Regions from separate parts of the Vreelandella mediterranea genome, predicted to be linked through region 1. Evidence: predicted binding sites of a transcription regulator. Region 1 holds the regulator's gene; each other region holds the start of a gene.
What was found. Region 1 encodes FliA, which starts transcription of late flagellar genes. Its sites were predicted from a motif close to CTAAAGTTNNNNNNNNNNCNGCCGATA; they were not measured.
Positions count from the first base shown of each region.

Region 2: ACWFVE_RS15910 (flagellin N-terminal helical domain-containing protein) is a predicted target of FliA. The motif match lies at 2,179-2,205, and genes of this name have one in related genera.
Region 3: ACWFVE_RS02485 (flagellin N-terminal helical domain-containing protein) is a predicted target of FliA. The motif match lies at 1,593-1,619, and genes of this name have one in related genera.

Region 1 covers NZ_OZ310198.1:133,135-136,409, forward strand. Annotated here, with positions in the region: gene flhF (flagellar biosynthesis protein FlhF) at 1-490, shown strand, start outside; gene ACWFVE_RS00620 (hypothetical protein) at 487-1,038, shown strand; gene ACWFVE_RS00625 (flagellar protein FlhE) at 1,045-1,467, shown strand; gene ACWFVE_RS00630 (RNA polymerase sigma factor FliA) at 1,494-2,192, shown strand; gene ACWFVE_RS00635 (motility protein A) at 2,233-3,048, shown strand; gene ACWFVE_RS00640 (OmpA/MotB family protein) at 3,053-3,275, shown strand, end outside.
Region 2 covers NZ_OZ310198.1:3,437,227-3,440,501, forward strand. Annotated here, with positions in the region: gene hglS (2-oxoadipate dioxygenase/decarboxylase HglS) at 1-1,159, opposite strand, end outside; gene ACWFVE_RS15910 (flagellin N-terminal helical domain-containing protein) at 1,317-2,141, opposite strand; gene ybiO (mechanosensitive channel protein) at 2,271-3,275, opposite strand, start outside.
Region 3 covers NZ_OZ310198.1:514,260-517,534, forward strand. Annotated here, with positions in the region: gene fliD (flagellar filament capping protein FliD) at 1-301, shown strand, start outside; gene ACWFVE_RS02480 (flagellin N-terminal helical domain-containing protein) at 528-1,415, shown strand; gene ACWFVE_RS02485 (flagellin N-terminal helical domain-containing protein) at 1,693-2,553, shown strand; gene ACWFVE_RS02490 (flagellin N-terminal helical domain-containing protein) at 2,819-3,275, shown strand, end outside.

The DNA.
Region 1 (3,275 bases):
GCGCTTTCGCGGTCAGCCGCTACAGCTATGGAATGCCCACGCCGAGGTCACCGACCAGGCCGGGCGGCATTTTCTCGCCTGGTACGGCGAGCTGCGCGACCCGGAAAGCGCCAAGCGCGTGGCCAAGCGCTACTGGCTCACCCCGGCGCGGCTGGGGGCCGAGGTGCTATCGCTGCTGGTCACTCAGCTGCAAAGCGAAGCCGCCGCTATATTGACCAAGCGAGCCTGGCGCGCGCTCAAGGAAGCCGATGGCGGCGAGGTTAGCGCCCAGCTGCGCCTTTTGATGGCCAGCGGTGCCGCCGCGGCCGCCACGCACCTGGACAACGCCCAGGACGAGGCCGCGCAAACGCTGCGCCAGGACGTGATGCGCCTCTCCAAAACGACTCGCAAGCGCCGCGATACCGCGCTACTCGACGCGCTGATGCATATGTTGATGACCCGGGACGCCATCCGTCAGCTGGGTAGCGTCAGCCGCGAGGCCTTGGCATGAGCGGCGGCGACCAGGCCTCGGGGCTGCGCCAGTGGGCGAGCCTGCGCAACGAAGAGCGGGCGCAGCAGGCCGCCATCGACGAGACACCAGCAAAGCAGGCTGGCAGCGAGTACGCCGAGCCCGACGTGGACACCCAGGCCACCCCGCCGGCAAGCGAAGCCACCCCGCCGGTGGTCAAGACGCCGCTGGCGGTGGTGGGGCTGCCGACGAAAAGCGTCGCCCCGGTCAAAGAGCGCCTTGGCGAGTGGGCCGAGCTTGGCCGGCGCTGGGCGGCGACCCCGGAAAGCTGGGAGGTCATCCCGGTGGATGCCAGCGAGCCGTTGGAGGCGCTTTGCGAGCGCTATTCACGCTGGGCGCTTTGGGTGCGCAGCGACGCGGACGCCTTCGCGAGCATGTATCGCACGCTGCGCCAGCTCAACGACAACCAGGGGCCCCGCCAGCTACTGGCGCTGCACGAGCCCGGCTTGCCCCGCGAAGGGCTTTTAGACAATTTGCAGAAGGCGGCGGCGAATTATCTGAATATCGAACTGCTGCTACTAGCGCGGTAGGCCACAATGAAAAAGCGTTTTCTGAAAAAGAGTCTTCAAGGCGTCGCGCTACTGATGGCGATGGGGTCGAGCTTGGCGTTGACCGCTCAGGCGGGCACCGGCAGCTGGAGTAAGGAGGTCACCGGTATGATGGTGGCCATGAGCGACCGGGCGGTCAGCAGCCAGGTTTTGGCGCCGCCGCCGGTAGCGGAGATCGCCCAGGGGCGCATCGAACGCGTTCACTGGGGGTATGAGGCACCGTTCGGCGCCGCGCTGCAGGCCTGGCTTTGCCACCCCGAGCGCTGCGTCGAGCTCAGCGGCCAGCGCGGAAGCGAAACCGGGTTGGCCGGGCTTTCCGCCGATGCGCCGCTGGCGTTTCGCTTCGCGTTGGGGCGCGGGCAGCGGCCGATGCGGGTAAAAGGGCTTCACGTGATTGTGAACTACCAGTGACGAGTGTATAGCCACGAGGCACGAGGATGTATACAGCACAAGGCAGAATTCAACACAGCGAAATGGTCACTCAGCACATGCCGCTGGTGCGCCGCCAGGCGCTGGCGCTGCAGGTCCGCCTGCCGGCGAGCATCGAACTCGATGATCTGATTCAGGCCGGCATGGTCGGCCTATTGGAGGCGCTTGGGCGCTTTGACGCCTCCCAGGGGGCGAGCTTCGCCACCTTTGCCAGTCAGCGGATACGCGGGGCGATGGTCGATGAGCTGCGCACCCGGGATTGGCTGCCGCGCAGCGTGCGGCGCTCGGCCCGGGCCATGGACGAGGCGGTTCGCCATCTCGAACAGAACCTGGGCCGGGCACCGGAGGAGGGCGAGATCGCCCGGCATCTGGACATGCCGCTTGGCGAGTATCACCAACTGCTCAACGACGCCAACAGCGGCCACCTGCTGCCCTTCGAGGAGCTTCTGGAAGAGGGCGGGGAACCCGCTCAGGAGGCGCTGAATGCGCCTTTTGAGGAGCTTTTGGATGGCCAGCAGCGCGAAACCCTGATCGCAGCGATCGAAGCGCTGCCCGAGCGGGAAAAGCTCCTGATGGCGCTTTACTACCAGGAGGAGCTCAACCTGAAAGAGGTGGGCGCAGTACTGGGGGTGACCGAATCGCGTGTTTCACAGCTGCACAGCCAGGCCATTAGCCGTCTGCGCGCGCGGCTGCACGAGCCAGATTGACGCATTTTAACCGTTAAACCCAACCGGCGAGGAGCCGTCGATGAACCCCTCTACCTTGATCGGTATATTTGCCAGTATTCTGCTACTGGTTAGCGTGCTGTTTTTCACCGCGGAATCCCCGGAGAGCTTTCTCAACTTGCCCGGGCTTGCCATCGTGGTGACCGGCACCCTGGCGGCGACCTTCATCAGCTACCCGCTCAAGGAGGTACTGCGGGTGGTACGCTTGGTGGGGCTGGTATTTCGCCGCGAGAACACCTACGTGCGCGACGATATCAACGAGCTGGTGTCCATGTCGCGGCTCTGGTTCAAGGGCGACGTACGGGCGGTGGAGCGCGAGCTCGAACACACGCGCAACCCGTTTCTGCGCACCGGCATTCAGCTGGTGATCGCCAACACCAAGGAAGATGAAATCTTCGACATGCTGCGCTGGCGTATCGCCCGGCTCAAGGCACGCGAGCACGCCGAGGCGCAGATCTTTCGCACCATGGCGACCTACGCCCCGGCCTTTGGCATGATCGGCACTCTCGTGGGGCTGGTTAATATGCTGGAGGTCATGGACGCCGGTGACTTGGAGGTGATCGGCCCGCGCATGGCGGTGGCGCTGCTCACGACCTTCTACGGTATCTTGCTTGCCAACCTGGTCTTCAAACCGGTGGCGGTGAAGCTCGAGCGGCGCACCGAAGAGCGCTTGATCACCATGAACATGGTGCTCGAGGGTATCTCGCTGATCACCAAGCGCCGCTTGCCGTCGTTCATCGAAGAGACGTTGAACTCCTTCGTGGCCAACTACAACGACGAGATTCGTGATGCCAACGTGAAGCCGCGCGCCGAGAACGACGCGCCTGCCAAGGGGTAGGGCGATGAACCGCGAAGCCCGCCACGCACTGGAATCGCCATTCACCGGGGATGGCGACAGTGAAGATGGGTGGCTGACCAGCTACCTGGACGTATTGACGCTGTTGATCACGCTGTTCGTGCTGCTGTTGGCGCTCACCCCGGCGGGCACCGGCGACGAAGCCGCCGGCACGCCCACGACCTCGGGTATCCAGCCGCTCTCTTCGGGGCTTCAACCGCTCCACAGCG
Region 2 (3,275 bases), 3.3 Mb from region 1:
TGATCGGTTGGGCCTCGACCAGCCCCTGATGAATCAGCGTTTCGATATCGCCACTGTGCTGGCCGCTGGCCGCCCGGCCTGCGTCGGTCAGGCGGTAGTGGAAGTAACCCAACCCTTCACGGCGCATTTCCTCGAAGCTATCGGGCATCGTTTCAAACGCTTGGCTCATCACTGCCTGGTAGGCGTTATTGTCCAACCCCTGAGCCCGCGTGCGGCCTTCGCTCAAAAGCTGGTCGTACAGCGCCCGACCCTTGGGCGTCAGGGCCATGCCGCGCTGTTCGATTTCACCAAAGCGGGCGGTGTGTTTGCCCTCGGTAGCACCGCTAAAGCGGATCGACTCTTCCAGCGCTTTAAAACTGGTTTGCCGCAGCAAGACGGGGCACGCCCGCGGCGGCGGCCCTTCGATCACTGCCTTTGGATTCATGCCTTCATGGGGCATGCGCCGCTGCACCTCGTCGATATCCAGCGTGCGCGGCGTCAGGTGGTTGATGTGCGGGCCGTGAAAGCAGACGACATCGGCAATCAAGCGGTGCTCATCGTGAAGCGCCTGGTAGGTGTCCAAATCGACCGTGCTTTCCTGATGCCAACGGAAAGTCTCCAGTGCCTCGGTCACGAAGGCCTCGGCCTCTTCCTCGCTCAAACCGCCCTGGGTTTCGAAACGCTCGATCAACGCCCGCGCTTTGGGGGTAAAGATATCCCGCTCGGCCAGAATCGCCTCGGCGCGGGCTCTGAGCGTATCGCTTTCGATCAGTTCCATGCGCAAAAGCGAGGTAAAGACGCGAAAGGGGTTACGGGCCAGGGCAGCATCGTCGACGGGGCGAAAGGCGGTGGAGTGCACCGGCACCCCCGCTTCAGAGAGATCGTAGTAGCCCACCGGGTGCATACCCATCACGGCAAACAAGCGGCCGAGCATGGCCAGCTCGTCGGCGGTGCCTACGCGAATGGCGCCATGGCGCTCGACGCTTAGCCGGGTCAGCTCGCCCTGGGCTTGTAAACGCCGGCGAAGTCTCGGCTGACACTCGAGCGTCTCCTTGTTGACCTGATCGACCAGCCTCAGGAGCGTGCCGTACTGTGGCACCTCCGCTTGGTACATGGCCGACATCGCCCTGGAAAAACGGTCGCGAACCTCATCGGTGGATAGAAACGAGCTTTGAGCCATGGCGCTGCCTCACTTTGTTGTAGGGAGATTCCCCTTATCAAAGCAAACAAGTGTGGCGCACCACAAACGAAATAACACGCGGCGCCCTGCTTTCGTCAGTGGCGTCGAGTGATCTTTTAGAAGTCAGGCTCGAAAGGACGGCGTGGGACGCTGGGGGTTACAGCCCTTCCAACAATCGCAAGATCATTTGCGGCTGTTGGTTGGCCTGGGCCAGTATAGCGATGCCGGCCTGCTGGAGAATCTGCGCACGCACCATATTGGAAGCTTCCCGGGCGTAGTCGGCGTCCTGAATGCGTGACTGGGCAGCGGAAAGATTGACGATACTGTTGTCGAGGCCCTCGATCACACTCTCGAAGCGGTTTTGCGTAGCGCCGAAGTAGCTTCGCTGGCGGTCGAGCTTGCCAATCGCCTCATCCAAAAGCGCCATGGGCTTGGGCTTGTCCGTAGCCTGCCCTTGAAGCACGCTAAAACCCTCGAGGCCCAGCGCCTGACGGTCCATCGACACCATGCGCACGCTGATGCTGTCGCCTGAGTTGGCGCCGGTCTGGATGGAAAATTCCCGGGTGCCGCCAAGCAGGTTGTTGCCGTTGAAGTTAGTTTGGCCCGCGATGCGGTCGATCTCGTCCAGGCGCTGGTCGATCTCGTTCTGAATCGAGCGTTTGTCCTTGGCACTGTAGGTGTCGCTTGCGGCCTGAACGCTGAGTTCGCGGATGCGCTGCAGGTTATCGTTGATTTGATTCAGCCCGCCTTCGGCGGTTTGCACCAGGGAGATACCGTCATTGGTATTGCGAATGGCCTGGCCCATGCCGCGCATTTGCGCCCCCATACGGTTGGCAATCGCCTGCCCGGCCGGGTCATCCTTGGCGCTATTGATCCGCAGCCCTGAAGAGAGCCGCTGCATGGAGGTCTGCATCATCTGCTGGCTGGTGCGTAGATTATTCTGCACCAGCAGCGACGACATATTGGTCTTGAGGCTGAACATGGTTGCGGTGTATCCCTGGATGAACGCCTGATGAATGTATCGGCCTTCGCCTGGAAAACATGAGCAGGCACCGCAAACGCAGCAGGGCCGCCCGAAGGCGGCCCTGCTGGTCTTTCATTTTAGATACGTTTACGTATCGTCGGTGTCCTCGACGTCGTCGTGGTGCGGCGTCTTGTGGTCCGCTTCGCTTGTGTACTGGCTGGGCGCCGCGGATTCGGAGACCGGCGTTTGCACCGCGCTCTTCTCTTTGGCGGTCGAATCCAGAATGCGCAGGTTCGCGGGCGGCGCTTTGCCGTCGCGGTCCTCGCCGAAGTAGAGCGTGGTATGCGGGAACGGGATCTCGATACCAGCTTCGTCGAAGCGCATCTTGACCAGGCGGTTGTAGGCACGGCCTATGCCCCACTGATCGCCCGGCGTGGTCTTGATCACCACGCGAATGTTCACCGAGCTGTCCGCAAGCGCCGTCACGCCGGCCACGGTCATATCCGCCAGCAGCTTGAAGCCATGCTCTTCACTCGCTTTAAGATCTTCAAACGCGAGCTGCAGCTGTTCGATGGCGTAATCGATGTTTTCACGGTAGGCAATACCGTACTCACCCACGTGGTTACCGTACTCGCGCATATAGTTGGAGACGGTATCCACGCTCGAGAACGGTACGACGTGGTAGGTGCCGGAGAGATCGCGAATTGCCACCGAGCGAATGCTCAGACGCTCGGCGGTGCCGGTGACGCCGCCCACGGTGACCACATCGCCGGTGTTCATGGCGTTTTCGATCTGAATGAATACGCCGGTGATCACATCCTGCACGAGCTTCTGGGCGCCAAAACCAATGGCCAGACCCAGCACACCGGCACCGGCAATCAGCGGGCCGATATTGATGCCGATTTCAGACAGCACGATCATGCCGGTAATCGTCACCATGGCCACCGCCAGGGCGTTACGGAAAAGGCTGAGTAGCGTTCTGGCCCGGGGCGAGGGTTCGCCGCCGCCGGTTTCCGGGTTGAGCTTGTGCTCGATCAGGCTGGCAAGGCCGAGCCAAACCCCTAGCGCCACGATCAAAATCACCGCGATGCTGATCAAACGGCCCACGATCAGCGCGCCGCGCTCGGAGGCATACCAGCCGGCCAGGTTGAA
Region 3 (3,275 bases), 380 kb from region 1:
GGGTTTGGCTGCCTTTTTTGCAGGTGACACGAAAGAAGGCGGCTTTGCAGGGAAGATAAGTTCGACGCTCAAGGACATAACCGGGGATGACGGCATCATCAAGAGCTCCATCGGCAGTGCTGAGCTGCGAATAGAGAGCCTGGACCAGCGCAAGCTGCGTATGGAAGCCAGCATCGAGCGAAGCACTGAGCGCTACCGTAAGCAGTTCGGCCAGTTGGACGGCATGCTCGCCCAGATGAACTCCATGAGCAGCTACCTCTCTCAGCAGTTCGATATGATGAGCGCCATGCAGAAGAAGTAGGTCGTATTTTCCTGGCTGGGTCAGAACGCTTTTGACGTAACAGCCATCAACGCAAGTGACGGGGCCGAAAGGCCCCGTTTGCCGTTTGAGGATGCAACGACTTTTTTTATAAAAAAGTGCAAAAGAGTTAAAGAAGTGGGGCGACAGGCCGTTAATTATAATAACGGCGATGCAAGTGCCGATTCATAGGCCTCTCCCGGGCCACTAAACACCGAGGATTAAATTCATGTCTGTTATCAACACCAACATCACTTCCATGATCGGCCAGAACAACCTGAGCAAGTCCCAGGGCATGCTGGCTCAGGCGCAAGAGCGTCTCTCTTCCGGCCTTCGTATCAACAGCGCTTCCGACGATGCGGCTGGCCAGGCCATTGCCAACAAAATGACTGCCCAAATCAAGGGCATGGATCAGGCGAGCCGTAACGCCAGTGATGGTATCTCATTGGTACAGACCATGGAAGGCGGTCTGGATCAGGTTAACGATAACCTTCAGCGTATTCGCGAACTGGCAGTACAGGGTGCCAACGACACCAACACCGCTGATGACCGCGCCGCCATCACTACCGAGATCAACGAGCGCCTGGCAGAAATCGATCGTGTTGCGGGCAGCAACAACTTCAACGGTACTAATCTGCTAAACGTAGCTAGCGGTGCCGGTGCCGCGCTAAGTATCCAGGTAGGTTCTAATACTAACGTAGAGGACGTTATTACAGTTCAACGAATCGATGCTACCGTTAGTGGTCTTGGTTTGGAAACAGCGGCAGGATCTGGTGCTGCTGCAGTAGCTGGTGGGGAATTTAACGTTGCCAATGCTTCTGGTGGAGCTACTCACGCTGAGTTCCAGACAATGATCGATGCCGTGGATGCGGCTACCAAATCTCTGGATACCAACCGCGCAACATTGGGTGCCACGCTGAACCGTTTCGACTCGGTGATTGACAACCTGGCGACCACCACCACCAACCTGTCCGAAGCGCGTTCACGTATCGAAGATGCGGACTACGCGGTGGAAGTGTCCAACATGACGCGTGCCAACATCCTGCAGCAGGCCGGTACCTCCATGCTGGCCCAGGCCAACCAGACTCCGCAGTCCGTACTGTCTCTGCTGGGCTAATAGTACGCTAGCGCTAAATCATGACGGGGCCAATAGGCCCCGTTTTTTGGTTTTTTAACCCGCAATTTTTGTTAATTGAGTTTTTTGAAAATCGCCGCATGGCGGGAGCTTAAGCGCGATGGCTTGGGTGTTGAGTGGCTAATGTTACTTTCCCTTACATAAAAAACGTATTGTTTTCTAAAGACTTTGTACGAGCAGCCGTTACCAAGGGGTAGCGGCATGACAAACGTCGCAAAGTTGGCCCGCTGGCCAGTTATACTTCCAGGAGAAAATACTCATGTCTGTAATCAATACGAATATCACCTCCATGATCGGCCAGAACAACCTGAGCTCTTCGCAGAGCATGCTGGCTCAGGCGCAAGAACGTCTCTCCTCTGGTCTGCGCATCAACAGCGCTTCTGACGATGCCGCTGGTCAGGCCATCGCCAACAAAATGACCGCGCAAATCGATGGTATGAGCCAGGCAAGCCGTAACGCCAGCGACGGTATCTCGCTGGTACAGACCATGGAAGGCGGTCTCGACCAGGTGAACGACAACCTGCAGCGTATTCGTGAGCTGGCAGTACAGGGTGCCAATGACACCAATACTCAAGAAGACCGCGCGGCGATTGCCACTGAAATTAACGAACGTATCGAAGAAATTGATCGCGTTGCGGGTAGCACAAACTTTAACGGCACCAACTTACTGGCGAGTGGTGGTGGTGCTGACCTGAATATCCAGGTTGGCGCGAACACTTCCGGAAACGACACTATTGAAGTCTCCGTTTTTGACGCCACCAGCGAAAACCTGGGCGTAAGTGGGTCGGCGGCTACTATTTCCACGAATGCTGCTTCGGGTGGCTCCGGCGCCACTAACGAAAATTTCCAAGACCTGATCGACGATATTGATGATGCAGTAGAGACGCTTGATACCCAACGTGCGACGCTAGGTGCAACACTCAACCGCTTCGACTCGGTCATCGACAACCTGGCGACTACCGAAACCAATCTTTCCGAAGCGCGCTCGCGCATCGAAGATGCCGACTACGCGAAAGAAGTCTCCAATATGACCCGCGCCAACATTCTGCAACAGGCGGGTACGTCTATGCTTGCACAGGCGAATCAGACCCCGCAGTCCGTGCTGTCTCTGCTGGGCTAATAGTGCACTATTTGTAGCACTTAATAACGACGGGGCCACAAGGCCCCGTTTTTTATATTTTAGGTTAGGTAAAACCTTTTTTATCAATATCTTGTTGTTATTATTTTCCCTGCTTTTAAGCGTCACGCGTTCTCGAGAAAGATTTTTCAAAAAAATGAGCTATCGGCTAAAGAACTCGGTCGTACGGCCGTTAATTATAGTAACGGCGATGCAAGCGCCGATTTCCCGGCCCTTCCCAGGCCACTAAACACCGAGGATTGCTTCCATGTCCGTTATCAATACCAACATCACTTCCATGATCGGCCAGAACAACCTGAACAAGTCCCAGGGCATGCTGGCCCAGGCTCAGGAACGTCTTTCATCCGGTCTGCGCATCAACAGCGCCAAGGACGATGCCGCGGGTCAGGCCATCGCCAACAAAATGACCGCCCAAATCAAGGGCATGGATCAGGCGAGCCGTAACGCGAGCGATGGTATCTCGCTGGTACAAACCATGGAAGGCGGTCTGGATCAGGTTAACGATAACCTTCAGCGTATTCGCGAACTGGCAGTACAGGGTGCCAACGACACCAACACTGCTGATGACCGCGCCGCCATCACTACCGAGATCAACGAGCGCCTGGCAGAAATCGATCGTGTTGCGGGCAGCAACAACTTCAACGGTACTAATCTGCTAAACGTAGCTAGCGGTGCCGGTTCCGCGCTAAGTATCCAGGTAGGTT